2 regions of the Streptomyces sp. NPDC044571 genome follow, and region 1 is predicted to be linked to the other one. Evidence: riboswitches for the same ligand, from Rfam matches in the RefSeq annotation. Region 1 holds a riboswitch; the other holds the start of a gene.
What was found. Region 1 has a riboswitch for glycine ahead of gcvP (aminomethyl-transferring glycine dehydrogenase). Riboswitches for the same ligand answer to the same signal wherever they lie in the genome.
Positions count from the first base shown of each region.

Region 2: another riboswitch for glycine. It lies ahead of gcvT (glycine cleavage system aminomethyltransferase GcvT); the one in region 1 lies ahead of gcvP (aminomethyl-transferring glycine dehydrogenase).

Region 1 covers NZ_JBEZBN010000052.1:31,108-38,626, reverse strand. The annotation lists gene AB0B01_RS24515 (MerR family transcriptional regulator) at 1-333, shown strand, start outside; gene AB0B01_RS24510 (DNA polymerase IV) at 413-1,819, shown strand; gene AB0B01_RS24505 (PRC-barrel domain-containing protein) at 1,816-2,220, opposite strand; glycine riboswitch at 2,334-2,432, shown strand; gene gcvP (aminomethyl-transferring glycine dehydrogenase) at 2,632-5,517, shown strand; gene AB0B01_RS24495 (DUF5999 family protein) at 5,689-5,895, opposite strand; gene AB0B01_RS24490 (hypothetical protein) at 6,175-6,795, opposite strand; gene AB0B01_RS24485 (glutamate-cysteine ligase family protein) at 7,290-7,519, shown strand, end outside.
Region 2 covers NZ_JBEZBN010000022.1:78,919-86,437, forward strand. The annotation lists gene AB0B01_RS14525 (ABC transporter permease) at 1-20, opposite strand, end outside; gene AB0B01_RS14530 (enhanced serine sensitivity protein SseB C-terminal domain-containing protein) at 549-1,289, opposite strand; gene AB0B01_RS14535 (enhanced serine sensitivity protein SseB) at 1,366-2,100, opposite strand; gene AB0B01_RS14540 (AAA family ATPase) at 2,214-2,831, opposite strand; glycine riboswitch at 3,060-3,163, shown strand; gene gcvT (glycine cleavage system aminomethyltransferase GcvT) at 3,347-4,462, shown strand; gene gcvH (glycine cleavage system protein GcvH) at 4,575-4,955, shown strand; gene glyA (serine hydroxymethyltransferase) at 4,972-6,228, shown strand; gene AB0B01_RS14560 (L-serine ammonia-lyase) at 6,517-7,519, shown strand, end outside.

The DNA of each region.
Region 1 (7,519 bases):
CTCAAGATCGTCAAGCGCTTCCTGGACACCGGGGTGGCGCTGCAGAACATCCGCACCGCCGTGCAGCACCTGCGCGACCGGGGTTTCTCGGACCTGGAGCGCATGACGCTGATGAGCGACGGCGCCACCGTGTACGAGTGCACCTCACCGGACCAGGTGGTGAGCCTGCTGGAGGGCGGCCAGGGCATCTTCGGCATCGCCGTGGGGGTGGTCTGGCGCGACGTGGAGAAGGCGCTGTCGCAGCTCCACGGGGAGCGGGTCGACACCGGCGAGACGGTCGTCGGACACAACCCGACCGACGAGCTGGCAGCGCGGCGCAACCGGGCCGGCTAACCGGCGTCCGGCCGACGCCGGCCGGCCCGCACCCGTACGGACTCCCGCATTGTCAGTGGTGTGAGGCAGCATCGGTGCTGTGAGATCCGCGCCGACCATCCTCCACCTGGACATGGACGCCTTCTACGCCTCCGTGGAGCAGGCGTCGAAGCCGAGCCTGCGCGGGAAGGCCGTGATCGTCGGCGGGCTGGGGCCGCGCGGGGTCGTCGCCACCGCCTCGTACGAGGCCAGGCGCTTCGGGGTGCACTCGGCGATGCCGATGGCCCAGGCCAGGAGGTTGTGTCCGAACGGGGCCTACCTGATCCCGCGCTTCACCCTGTACCGGGCGGTCAGCGATGTGGTCATGGCCCTGCTGCGGCAGCTGTCGCCGCTGGTGGAGCCGCTGAGCCTGGACGAGGCCTTCGTGGACCTGGAGGCGGGCGGCGCCGCCTTCGACGCGGTGAGCGCCCGTGCGGCCGGTGAGCGGCTGCGGGCCGAGATCCTGGCCGCGACCGGGCTGAGCGCCTCCGTGGGGCTCGCCGGCTCGAAGATGCTGGCCAAGGTGGCCTCCGAAGAGGCCAAGCCCGACGGCCTGCTGCTGATCGAGGTCGGCACGGAGCGGGAGCTGCTCGCGCCGATGTCGGTACGGACCCTGCCCGGAGTGGGGCCGGCCACCGGGGAGCACCTGCGGCGGGCCGGGATCACCACCGTGGGGGAGCTGGCGGAGGCCGGTGAGGACGAGCTGGTCCGGATGGTCGGGCGTTCGCACGGGGTGGGCCTGTACCGGATGGCGCTGGGGCTGGACGACCGGCCGGTGGTCGCGGAGCGCGACGCGAAGTCCGTGTCGGTGGAGGACACCTTCGACGTCGACCTGCACGACCGGGTGCGGATCCGGGGCGAGGTGCAGCGCCTCGCCGAACGGTGCGTGCAGCGGCTGCGGGCGTCCGGGCACTCGGGGCGCACGATCGTGCTGAAGGTCCGGCGCTACGACTTCTCGACGCTGACGCGCTCCGAGACGCTGCGGGGGCCCACCGATGATCCGGCGGTGGTGCGGGAGGCGGCGGGGCGGCTGCTGGAGGGCGTGGACACCACGGGCGGGGTGCGGCTGCTGGGGGTGGGGGTGAGCGGGCTGGCGGACTACACGCAGGAGGACCTGTTCGCGCAGTCGCTGGCGGCCGGGCCGGAGCCGGGCGCTGCGGGCACCGGCGAGCCGGATGCCGCCGCCGAGTCCGGTGGTCCCGGGGGGTCCGAGGGTGACCGGGAGGCGGCGGAGCCGCCCGCGGAGCCCGGCACCGGGCCCGCCCGGCAGCGGCACTGGGCGGCCGGAAGCGATGTGCGGCATGCGGTCTACGGACCGGGCTGGGTGCAGGGCAGCGGGGTCGGCCGGGTGACCGTGCGGTTCGAGCAGCCGGGATCGCCGCCGGGGCGGGTGCGCACGTTCCGGGTGGACGATCCCGAGCTGGAACCGACCGATCCGCTGCCGCTGGTGGGCGGGGCGGCCGGCTAGCCGGGGTGGTTCTCGTCGCCGGCGAGCCGCCCGAAATCGCGGTTCTCGGCCCCGGGGTCCTGCGGCGCGGGACGGAAGTCGGAGGGGAGGGAGACGTCCAGGCCGTAGTGGTGGTACAGCTGGAGTTCCTGCTCGGGGGAGAGGTGGCGGCCGACGCCGAAGTCCGGGGCGTCCCTGATCAGGGAGCGTTCGAAGGGGACCCGGAGGCCGTCGCCGACCAACTCGCTCGGTTCCAGGGGCACGAAGGCGTCGCGGCTGAAGAGCCCTGTGCGTACGGCCGCCCATTCCGGCACGCCTGTGGCATCGTCGAGGTAGACCTCGTCGATGGTTCCGATCTTGGTGCCGTTGCGGTCGAACGCCTTGCGGCCGATCAGGCTGCGCGGATCGATGTCGGTCTGCACGGTACCTCCATGTGATCGCAACTGCTCCGTAATGACTACAAAAGTGCATTTCCGGGGAGGGGGCCACTCGAAAGAGGTCCCGGAACCTCGCTGGTAGGCTGGGTACCGGCTGTTGACCCTGTGCGGGAGAGTCCTCCGAGTGAGTTCGACGGAGGCGCCGAAGGAGCAAATCCTCCCCGGAATCTCTCAGGCATACGTACCGCACGGACGAGGCCACTCTGGAAAGCAGGGGCGGGTACCGGGCGCGCAGTGCCGGTTCCCCTCCTCACCGACGGTGAAAGCCGGATCGTGCGGAAGACATCCCGCAGGGCCCGGTGAAGCTCTCAGGTTGAGATGACAGAGGGGGAGGCCGTCCGGGTGCCCGCGCCGTGGTGCCCCTCGCAGGTCGTACGACCCAGGAGGCCTCCGTACATGACCGCCAACCGCATTCCGCTCTCCCAGCTGGAGCGAGGCATCCCCTTCGAGCAGCGCCACATCGGCCCGGACGCCGAGGCGCAGGCCAAGATGCTCGCCCACGTGGGCTACGGCTCGCTGGACGACCTGACCGCCGCCGCCGTGCCGGACGTGATCAAGAGCGCCGAGGCGCTCGATCTGCCCGGGGCACGGACCGAGGCCGAGGTGCTGGCCGAGCTGCGTCGGCTCGCCGACCGCAACCAGGTTCTGACCTCCATGATCGGTCTCGGCTACTACGGGACCTTCACGCCGCCGGTGATCCTGCGCAACGTCATGGAGAACCCGGCCTGGTACACGGCGTACACGCCCTACCAGCCGGAGATCTCGCAGGGCCGCCTGGAGGCGCTGCTCAACTTCCAGACCGTCGTCGCCGACCTGACCGGCCTGCCGACCTCCGGCGCCTCCCTGCTCGACGAGGGCACGGCCGCCGCCGAGGCCATGACCCTGGCCCGCCGCGTGGGCAAGGCCAAGGGCAACGTCTTCCTCGTCGACGCCGACGCGCTGCCGCAGACCATCGCCGTGATCGAGACCCGCGCCGAGCCGATCGGCATCGAGGTCGTCGTCGCCGACCTGTCCGCCGGCATCCCGGCTGAGGTCGCCGAGCGCGGCGTCTTCGGTGTGCTGCTCCAGTACCCGGGCGCCTCCGGTGCCGTACGCGAGATCAAGCCGGTCATCGACCAGGCGCACGAGCTCGGCGCGATCGTCGCCGTCTCCGCCGACCTGCTCGCCCTCACCCTGCTGGCCTCCCCGGGCTCGCTGGGCGCGGACATCGCCGTGGGCACGACCCAGCGCTTCGGCGTCCCGATGGGCTTCGGCGGCCCGCACGCCGGCTACATGGCCGTCCAGGACAAGCACGCCCGCTCGCTGCCGGGCCGCCTCGTCGGCGTGTCCGTGGACGCGGACGGCAACAAGGCCTACCGGCTGGCGCTGCAGACCCGTGAGCAGCACATCCGCCGTGAGAAGGCCACCAGCAACATCTGTACCGCGCAGGTGCTGCTCGCCGTCATGGCCGGCATGTACGCCGTCTACCACGGCCCGGACGGTCTGCGGACGATCGCCCGCCGCACCCACCGCTACGCGGCGCTGCTCGCGGCCGGTCTGACGGCCGGCGGGGTCGAGATCGTCCACGGCTCGTACTTCGACACCCTCACCGCGCGGGTTCCCGGCAAGGCCGCCGAGGTCGTCGCCGCCGCCCGCGAGGGCGGGGTCAACCTCTTCCAGGTCGACGCCGACCACGTCTCCCTGTCCTGCGACGAGACGACGCTGCGCGCCGACATCGAGGCCGTCTGGGCCGCCTTCGGCGTCAGCGCCGACATCGAGGCCCTGGACGGGACCACCGCCGACGCGCTGCCCGAGGGCCTGCTGCGCTCCGACGACTACCTCGCGCACCCGGTCTTCCACCAGCACCGCTCCGAGACCGCGATGCTGCGCTACCTGCGCAAGCTCGCGGACAAGGACTACGCGCTGGACCGCGGCATGATCCCGCTGGGCTCCTGCACCATGAAGCTCAACGCGACCACCGAGATGGAGCCGGTCACCTGGCCCGAGTTCGGCCAGCTGCACCCGTTCGCCCCGGTCGACCAGGCCGAGGGGTACCTCACGCTCATCACCGAGCTGGAGGAACGTCTCTGCGAGGTCACGGGCTACGACAAGGTCTCCATCCAGCCGAACGCCGGCTCCCAGGGCGAGCTCGCCGGTCTGCTGGCCGTGCGCGCCTACCACCGGGCGAACGGCGACGAGCAGCGCACCGTCTGCCTCATCCCGTCCTCCGCGCACGGCACCAACGCCGCCAGCGCCGTGATGGCCGGCATGAAGGTGGTCGTGGTGAAGACCGCCGACGACGGCGAGGTCGACACCGACGACCTGCGCGCCAAGATCGAGCAGTACCGCGACGAGCTCGCGGTGCTGATGATCACGTACCCCTCGACGCACGGCGTGTTCGAGGAGCACGTCGCCGACATCTGCGCCCAGGTGCACGAGGCCGGCGGCCAGGTCTACGTGGACGGCGCCAACCTCAACGCCCTGGTGGGCCTGGCCAAGCCGGGTCACTTCGGCGGCGACGTCTCGCACCTGAACCTGCACAAGACCTTCTGCATCCCGCACGGCGGCGGCGGTCCGGGCGTCGGCCCGGTCGGTGTCCGGGCGCACCTGGCCCCGTACCTGCCGAACCACCCGCTGCAGCCGACGGCCGGTCCCGAGACGGGCGTGGGCCCGATCTCGGCCGCGCCGTGGGGTTCGGCCGGCATCCTGCCGATCTCCTGGTCGTACGTGCGCCTCATGGGCGGCGAGGGCCTCAAGCGCGCCACGCAGGTGGCGGTGCTCGGCGCGAACTACATCGCCAAGCGCCTGGAGCCGCACTACCCGGTGCTCTACACCGGCCCGGGCAACCTGGTCGCGCACGAGTGCATCATCGACCTGCGCCCGCTGTCGAAGGCGACGGGCGTGAGCGTGGACGACATCGCCAAGCGTCTGATCGACTACGGCTTCCACGCGCCGACCATGTCCTTCCCGGTGGCCGGCACGCTGATGATCGAGCCGACCGAGTCGGAGGACCTCACCGAGATCGACCGCTTCTGCGACGCGATGATCGCGATCCGCGGCGAGATCGAGCGGGTCGCGGGCGGCGAGTGGCCGGTGGACGACAACCCGCTGGCGAACGCCCCCCACACGGCGGCCGCGCTGGGCGGGGAGTGGAAGCACCCGTACACCCGTGACGAGGCCGTCTTCCCCGGCGGGGTCACGGCCGCGGAGAAGTACTGGCCGCCGGTGCGCCGTATCGACGGTGCCTTCGGCGACCGCAACCTGGTCTGCTCCTGCCCGCCGCTGGACGAGTACGACAACTGAGCGGCATGCCGGAGCGGGTTGCCGTACGGCGACCTGACATATTCGTATGACATGACCGTATGAAGAAGGGGCCGGTCCGGGATGATGAATCCCGGGCCGGCCCCTTCTCGGTTCCGTGCTGTTCCCTGCGGTTCCGTGCGGTTGCGTGGTGCTCTTGCGTGCGGTCGCCGATCAGGCCGCCTTCACCACGTGCGCCGCCGCGAGCGGACGGTGCGGTGCGATGATCTGGCCGTCCGGCAGCAGCTCACCGGTGTCCTCGAAGAGCAGGACACCGTTGCACAGCAGGCTCCAGCCCTGCTCCGGGTGGTTTGCCACCGGCTTGGCGGCCTCCCGGTCGGCGGAGTCGGCTGACGGGCATGCTGGCTGGTGCTGGCACATGGATGCGTTCTTTCGCTGCGGTGTGGTCTGTGTGCTGCGGCTCGATGCCTTGTTCATGGCCGCCCCCCGTTTTCAACGTCTTGGTTTGGTCAGGATCCCAGTGTTGCCCTCCGGACCGGAGTCCGCAGGGATTTCCCGGCAGCTGTCCTCATAGATTGATGACGCATCACTCGTGCGGGCGGTTCAGGTCAACTCCCCTGTCATTTCGGGTGGTTCGCAGGTGGCCCGAGTGGGCTAGACCGAATGGGTCGTTCGGGTCAGTGCCCGTATCAGGCCTGCTCAGGCGGCCGGTGCGGCCACCGACGGCGGGAGCGGCGGGGCGGGCGGAGTCAGCCGGTGGGTCAGCACCGGCAGCAGTTCGGACACGGGATGCGGCCGGTACGCGGCGATGCCGGGCGGCGCCGGCGCCAGCGGCACCAGCAGATCCGCGGCGGCCGGCAGGCCGGCGGAGGCGTCCGCGCCCACCGCCCCGTGCAGCCACAGGGTCAGCATGTACAGCTCGGGTACGGACAGCAGCCGCGGCTGGTAGCTCTTGCCGAGCGACTCCGCCTGGCGCAGGGCGCGTTCGGTGGCTGCCACATAGGGGCCCTCGAAGAAATGGGAGAAGGCCCACCCGTCCGGCGTCAGCCGGGTGTCCGCGGCGGCGACGTAGCGGTCGCCGCTGCGGATCAGGAACCGCCAGCCGGTCAGCCGGGTGCGGGGCGGGCGGCCTCCCGCAGCGAGCTGGGAGATGTTCAGCCGGTCGAGGACGTGGACCGGCAAGGGCAGTTCGGCGGTCAGCGGCCCCTGCAGCGCGCGCAGGGACGGGGTGTGCGCCTCGTGCACGGCGGTGGGGGAACCGAGTGCCGCGAGGACGCTGCGCAGGGCGGGCGCGGGAGCCGGAGGGACATGCAGCGGCATGGTGGGTCGCCTCTCACTTGGGAGACCTGTGGAACGGGGCAGGTGCGGACGGCGCTGTCGCATTCTGGGGCCAGAGGGGGGCTGAGGGGCAATGGCCGCGCGCCAACTCTCTGCCTCGTTTGCGGAGTTTATACGACATGTGTTCACCCAGTGTTTCGGCTAGCTGTCCCACCTATTGCGGACAAGGCGCTTACCGGTCCCGCTGCGATGGCTTTCATGTCGGATAGCCGCGAACAAGTCGCGCTGACCTCGGAGGCTACCGGAAAGGGGCTCGGCTGGAAAGCGCCCATAATCCGGAACCGGCAAAACCGACGCGGAATTTGCAGTCGACGGCATGCCAGGTGAATGTGCCATAGCGCCCGTCGGCCAAACCGGCGCACGCTCCCCGCCACGCACGCCGCCCCGGCGTTATGGATCACGACCGCGGGGCATCATCGACCGTACACGCGGGCCTGGGTGTGCGGGGCCAGGCCACTTGAGGAGGGGACGCTTCGATGGGGGAGAAGGTCGTGGCGGGCGGATTCGACCTGTCCGATCGGCATCGGTACCGCAGGAAGCTCCACGAGTGCCTGGAGGGGCTGGAGCGGCTTCTGGCAGAGAAGAGGTTCGATCGACCCAAGAACATGATGGGGTTGGAGATCGAGCTGAATCTCGCGGGCGCCGACGGGTTGCCGCGCATGGTGAATGCGCAGGTGCTGGAGAGGATTGCGAGCACTGATTTCCA
Region 2 (7,519 bases), on a different contig from region 1:
TCATGCAGTGGTGCCGTCATCGTGGTGGGGACCCCTCTCGGCCGACGGGTTTGCCGGCCCATGCCCGCCGCTGTGGCGGCGTTGGTGCGGAGTGGCGCTCGGAGTGCGTGGTGATACGCAGTACGCGTGCTGAGGTGCAGGAATGGCAGATGGTGCGGTACGCGGTGCTGTGCAGGTGCTGCCTGGGCAGCCGTGCAGGAAGACGTGCGAAGTGCAGGTGCCGAACCGCGTCTTGGAGGACTGACCGGCTCTTGGGTGGGGAGTCTTCATCGGGCCCGCGATCAGCCGCCAGACCCGCAGGCCAATGGATGCGCAACCGTGATGTGAGGGTCGGGTTCCCGTTATCCGGACTTCGCTCTCGTCTCAGCGGAGCAAGACCGTCTGTTCGGTACGCAATCGGACATGGCACCCAACTCGCCGGACTCGCATGCCTTTTGGGCCCACATCCACGGCGAAATCCGGACAAGGCGAAGGCCGCAGGGAACGGTGGTTCCCTGCGGCCTCGGGTGGCGCCCTGTCCGGATGTCTCAGGGTCCGGGCAGCCCCGGTCAGTAGGCCGGAGCGTGGCCCTCGCGGTCGTAGAAGGGGCGGGTCTGGGCCCGCAGCCACATCGCGACGGGGTCGTGCTCGTCCGCCAGCGCCACCGTGCACACCGGTACGCCGTCGGGGACGGCGCCGACGGACTGGCGCATCATCTCCCGTACGGATTCCAGCGCGGGCGCGGAGGCGTCGTACAGGTCGAGCCCCACCGCCAGGTACGGGGAGCCCAGCGCGGGCTGCACCCACGCGCGGCGCAGCGAGCGCACGGCGGGCGTGCGGTGCGCGTGCTGGGTCAGCAGCCCGTAGAACTGCGGGAGCTCCAGGGTGGGCTCGGAGAGCCGCAGCGGGCCCGCCGGCATCCGGTCCAGCCCGGTGGCGATGCGGCGCAGATCGGCCCAGGGGATGCCGAGGCCGCCGCCCTGGGCGTGCGGGTTCAGCCACAGGCCCCAGCGGTCCGGGTAGAGGGCGCGGGCGATGTCCCGGCCGGTGACCACCTCGTAGCCGCGGTTCCAGCCGCTGGCGGCCAGCTCCTGGGGGGAGGTGACGCAGGGCGCGTATCCGAGGCCCTCGATTTCCATGCCGCCGTACTGGGCGTCGGGGGAGCCCGGCTGCCCCTGCCACAGCAGCATCCACAGCCGGCCCTCGGCCAGGGCGTGCAGGAGCGACTCGTAGCCCTCATAGCGCCCGGGAGTCACCTGGCGCATCATGTGCTCGACCTGCCCGGCCGCGGCCGTGCCTGACGCACTCACCCGGTACCCCTCTTCGTCCGCTTCGTCCGCGCGAGCGCACGGCATACACCCGTATCGGCCACCAGCTTAAGCGGCCCTACGGGAGGTAGAAGGGGCGTACGCGCTCACAAATGAAGTCGACCACCGGGTCCTCGGCGGCGTCCAGCAGGATCAACTGCACGGGCCAGGGCGGCGGAACGCGGGTCAGGGCCCGGCCGAGGGCCTCCAGCGGGGCATTTCGCATCTCGGCCTCCCGTCCCACCAGTCGGACACCGATGTACAGCTCCGGGGCCCCGCCCTCCACGCTGGCGAGGCAGCGGTGGGCGGCGGCGACCAGCCCGGTGGCGCGGAACTCCTCCGCGGCGGCGGTCAGGAAGTCCACCGGGTCCTCCTGCCAGTCCGGTTCGTACAGCCGCACCCGCCCGCCGCCGGCCGGGCCGTCGAGCGGGGTGCGCCCGGTGCGGCAGAGCTCGGCGACGGCCGGGGGCGGCAGCGGCACGCCGACGGCCCCGCCGGGGTTCACGGCGATGCCGAGCTGCGGGGGCAGCCCGCGCGCGAACTCGACGGCGGGGGCCACGGCGAAGTCCAGCGCGGGGCCGGCGCACGCGCGCAGCTGGCCCTCCGAGCTGTAGACGGGGACGAACGCGGCGCCGCCGATGTCCATGGTGGGCAGGGTCAGACCGGGCCCGTCCGGGCTCCCGCCGGCGGGCAGCGGCACCCAGACCCGGCTGCGCCCGAGCACCTCGACGATCCGCGCACCGGCGTCCGCCTGCCCCAGCGCCGCCCCGAGCACCTGCTCCAGCTCGTTCTCCGGCCAGCCGCCGCCGTGCATCTACGCCTCCGCTGTTTCGCCCAAGGTCTGCCCGCCCGAGATTAACGGCTCGGCGTGGAGGGCTCGGGGCGCGCCCCTGCCCCGGGGCTCTCCCGCCCCGGGCCGCCCCCGATTCACTGCCCGCGGAAGGCGATCCGGGTCACCCGGGAGGCCGCCGGGCGGTCCAGCAGCACCACCGAGGCGCAGCCCGCCGGCAGCCGCCCCGACTCGGCGGCGCGCAGCAGGCGGGCGGCCGCCCCCCGGTGCCGGGCGAAGGCGTACGCCGACACGCCGCGGCCCCGGGCCGCCTGCCCGGACAGGGCCTCCTGGGGGGTGGTGTCCAGCAGCAGCAGGTGCAGGGCCCGGCCGCGGCGCCGCGCCACCGCCGCGAGCAGGGCCCGGACCCAGGCCTGGGTGCCGCAGTCGTGGACCACCGCGGAGGCTCCGGAGCGGAGCGTGCGCCACAGCCCCCAGTAGTGCGCGGCGCGGACCAGCGGCCGGTACACGGCGTACGGCAGGGCCCCGGGCATCCGCTGCTCCCAGCGCTCGCGGACGTCCTGCGAGTCGATGCCGCGGCCCTGGGCGGCCCGCCGGATCAGCGTGCTCTTGCCGCCTCCGGGCAGGCCCGAGACCACGACGATGTCCCCCTCCGCGAAGCCGAGCCAGCGCGGGCCCCGCGTCCCGCGTCCGCGCAGGTCACGTACCGGAAGGACCTGCTCGGCGCGGCTGCGCTGGGCCGGCACCCCGTCCACGGTCCCGGTCGTCGTCGCCAGCAGTCCGAATCTCCGCACGGTGATCGCCTCCCCCCGATCCGGGTCCTCACGACCCCATGCCCACTGAATGTAAAAAGACGGTAATCCGGCGGCCGCGGTTCCGGCCGGGCCGTCTCACGTCCGCACGTTCTTGCGGGCCCACCCGCCCGATCACCGCCGGGGCGTGCAATGATGTGCGCCATCTGGACCAACTGCATACCGGCCGCTTGAATCCGCGCGGGAGAGTCCCGGCAGGCCGACAGGCCGTGTCCGGGCGCCGAAGGAGCAAGTTCCTCCCTTGAATCTCTCAGGCCCCGTACCGCGTGGATGAGGCAGATCTGAAAAGCGAGCAGCGCCGCCGTCCGCCGTGACGGAACCGGCGCAGGCTCCACCCAAGGTGCAAGTCGACGCATCCCGGCCGGGCCGGGACCTTTCGGCGAACCTCTCAGGTTCCGATGACAGATGGGGAGGACCGTCCTCGTCATGTCATGCCCTGGGACCCGGGAGCCACACCCATGAGCAACGCCCCCCGCCTGACCGCCCTCGATGCGCTGCACCGTTCGCTCGGTGCGACCATGACCGATTTCGCGGGCTGGGACATGCCCCTGCGGTACGGCAGTGAGCGCGACGAGCACAACGCCGTCCGCACCAAGGCCGGCCTGTTCGACCTGTCCCACATGGGCGAGATCACGCTGACCGGTCCGGAGGCCGTCAAGGCCCTGGACTACGCGCTGGTCGGCAACATCTCCACCGTCGGCGTCGGCCGCGCCCGCTACACGCACATCTGCCAGGAGGACGGCGGGATCGTCGACGACCTGATCGTCTACCGCCTCGCGGAGACCGAGTACATGGTCGTCGCGAACGCCTCCAACGCCCAGGTCGTCCTGGACGCCCTGACCGAGCGCGCCGCCGGCTTCGACGCCGAGGTCCGCGACGACCGCGACGCGTACGCGCTGATCGCCGTGCAGGGCCCGGAGTCCCCCGGCATCCTCGCCTCCCTCACCGACGCCGACCTGGACGGGCTGAAGTACTACGCCGGCCTGCCGGGCACGGTCGCGGGCGTGCCCGCGCTGATCGCGCGTACGGGCTACACCGGCGAGGACGGCTTCGAGCTGTTCATCGCCCCCGAGCACGCCGTGGAGCTGTGGCAGGCGCTGACCAAGGCGGGCGAGGGCGCCGGCCTGGTCCCGGCCGGCCTCTCCTGCCGCGACACCCTGCGCCTGGAGGCGGGCATGCCGCTGTACGGGCACGAGCTGACCACCGCCCTGACCCCCTTCGACGCGGGGCTGGGCCGGGTCGTGAAGTTCGAGAAGGAGGGCGACTTCGTGGGCCGCGCCGCCCTGGAGGCCGCCGCCGAGCGCGCCGCCACGAACCCGCCGCGCAAGCTGGTCGGCCTGGTGGCCGAAGGCCGCCGCGTCCCGCGCGCCGGCTTCCCCGTCGTGGCCGACGGTCAGGTCATCGGCGAGGTCACCTCGGGCGCCCCGTCCCCGACGCTGGGCAAGCCGATCGCGATGGCGTACGTGGACGCGGCCCACGCCGCGCCCGGCACCTCCGGCGTCGGCGTGGACATTCGCGGTACGCATGAGCCGTACGAGGTCGTGGCCCTGCCGTTCTACAAGCGGCAGAAGTAACGCTCCGTACCCCGGCCCGGCCGGGCCGGCCGGCCCCGGCCGCCTCCCGAGCCGTCTCAGTACGCAAGACCACTGTTCGTTCGCACTCCCCCGCATCCAGGAGAATCAGGTCATGAGCAACCCCCAGCAGCTGCGTTACAGCAAGGAGCACGAGTGGCTGTCGGACGTCGAGGACGGCGTCGCGACGGTCGGCATCACGGAGTTCGCGGCCAACGCGCTCGGTGACGTCGTCTACGCCCAGCTCCCCGAGGTCGGCGACACGGTGACCGAGGGCGAGACCTGCGGCGAGCTGGAGTCGACCAAGTCGGTCAGCGACCTGTACTCCCCCGTCACCGGCGAGATCGTCGAGTTCAACCAGGACGTCGTCGACGACCCGGCCCTCGTGAACACCGCACCGTTCGAGGGCGGCTGGCTGTTCAAGGTACGCATCACGGACGAGCCGAAGGACCTGCTCTCCGCCGATGAGTACGCCAAGCTCACCGCCGGCAACTGACCCCCAGGGGACCCTGATGTCTGTTCTGAACACCCCTCTCCACGAGCTCGACCCGGACGTCGCCGCCGCCGTCGACGCCGAGCTCCTGCGCCAGCAGTCGACCCTGGAAATGATCGCGTCGGAGAACTTCGCTCCGGTCGCCGTCATGGAGGCCCAGGGCTCGGTCCTGACCAACAAGTACGCCGAGGGCTACCCCGGCCGCCGCTACTACGGCGGCTGCGAGCACGTCGACGTGGTCGAGCAGATCGCGATCGACCGCATCAAGGCGCTCTTCGGCGCCGAGGCCGCGAACGTCCAGCCGCACTCCGGTGCGCAGGCGAACGCCGCCGCGATGTTCGCGCTGCTGAAGCCGGGCGACACGATCATGGGCCTGAACCTGGCCCACGGCGGTCACCTGACCCACGGCATGAAGATCAACTTCTCCGGCAAGCTCTACAACGTGGTCCCGTACCACGTCGGCGAGGACGGCCAGGTCGACATGGCCGAGGTCGAGCGCCTGGCCAAGGAGTCCAAGCCGCAGCTGATCGTCGCCGGCTGGTCCGCCTACCCCCGCCAGCTGGACTTCGCCGCCTTCCGCCGCATCGCGGACGAGGTCGGCGCGTACCTGATGGTCGACATGGCGCACTTCGCGGGTCTGGTCGCCGCGGGCCTGCACCCGAACCCGGTGCCGCACGCCCACGTCGTCACCACCACCACGCACAAGACCCTCGGCGGTCCGCGCGGCGGTGTCATCCTGTCGACGCAGGAGCTGGCCAAGAAGATCAACTCCGCGGTCTTCCCCGGTCAGCAGGGCGGCCCGCTGGAGCACGTGATCGCGGCCAAGGCCGTCTCGTTCAAGGTGGCGGCCTCGCCCGAGTTCAAGGAGCGCCAGGAGCGCACCCTGGCCGGCGCGAAGATCCTCGCCGAGCGCCTGGTCCAGGACGACGTCAAGGCCGTGGGCGTGGACGTCCTCACCGGCGGCACCGACGTGCACCTGGTCCTGGTCGACCTGCGCAACTCCGAGCTGGACGGCCAGCAGGCCGAGGACCGCCTCCACGAGGTCGGGATCACGGTCAACCGCAACGCCATCCCGAACGACCCTCGGCCGCCGATGGTCACCTCGGGTCTGCGGATCGGTACGCCGGCCCTGGCCACCCGCGGTTTCGACGCGGAGGCCTTCACGGAGGTCGCCGACGTCATCGCGGAGGCGCTGAAGCCGACGTACGACAGCGCGGCCCTGAAGGCGCGCGTCTCGGCGCTCGCCGCGAAGTTCCCGCTGTACCCGTCGCTCTAGGCAACGGCTTGGGAGGGCCCGGCCTTGCTCCGCACAGGGCCGGGCCCTTCTCGTGGTCCGGACCCGCGGTCCTGTACGTCGAGACCGCGACAGCCGCCGTACAGGCCGGCGTAACCGTCCCCCGCACGAACTGACGTACGCTGATGAACCGGGCAAGGGTGCCCACGAGGCGCCCTTTGCCCAAATCCCTGCAAAGTCCGCCCCTCCGTCGGCCGCCTCGCCACCGTGCGAGAGCGACTGGACGGTCCGCTCCCCACCACCATGGGGATGACCCGGGAGTCCGCCAACGTGGCCATCTCCGTTTTCGATCTGTTCTCGATCGGCATCGGTCCGTCCAGCTCGCACACCGTCGGCCCGATGCGCGCGGCGCGCATGTTCGTGACGCGGCTGAAGAAGGACGGCGTGCTCGCCGAGACCGCCTCGGTGCGCGCCGAGCTGTTCGGCTCCCTCGGTGCGACCGGCCACGGCCACGGCACCCCCAAGGCGGTCCTGCTGGGCCTGGAGGGCCACTCCCCGCGCACGGTGAACGTGGAGACCGCGGACGACGAGGTGGAGCGCATCCGCCAGAGCGGCCGGCTGCGCCTGCTCGGCGCGGAGATAGGGAGCGCGCACGAGATCGCCTTCGACGAGGCGACCCAGCTGATCCTGCACCGCCGCCGGTCCCTGCCGTACCACGCGAACGGCATGACCCTCTTCGCGTACGACGCCTCCGGGGCCCCGCTGCTGGAGAAGACGTACTACTCGGTAGGCGGCGGCTTCGTGGTCGACGAGGACGCGGTCGGCGAGGACCGGATCAAGCTCGACGACACGGTGCTGAAGTACCCCTTCCGCAGCGGCGACGAGATGCTGCGCCTGGCCAAGGAGACCGGCCTGTCGATCTCCTCCCTGATGCTGGAGAACGAGAAGGCCTGGCGTACGGAGGAGGAGATCCGCGCGGGCCTCCTGGACATCTGGCGGGTCATGCAGTCCTGCGTCGCGCGCGGCATGTCCCGCGAGGGCATCCTGCCGGGCGGCCTGCGGGTCAAGCGCCGGGCCGCGAACACCGCGCGCAAGCTGCGCTCCGAGGGCGACCCGCAGGCGCTGTCGATGGAGTGGATCACCCTCTACGCGATGGCCGTGAACGAGGAGAACGCGGCGGGCGGCCGGGTGGTCACCGCCCCGACGAACGGCGCCGCGGGCATCATCCCGGCGGTCCTGCACTACTACATGAACTTCGTCCCGGGGGCGGACGAGGACGGCGTGGTCCGCTTCCTGCTGGCGGCGGGCGCGATCGGCATGCTGTTCAAGGAGA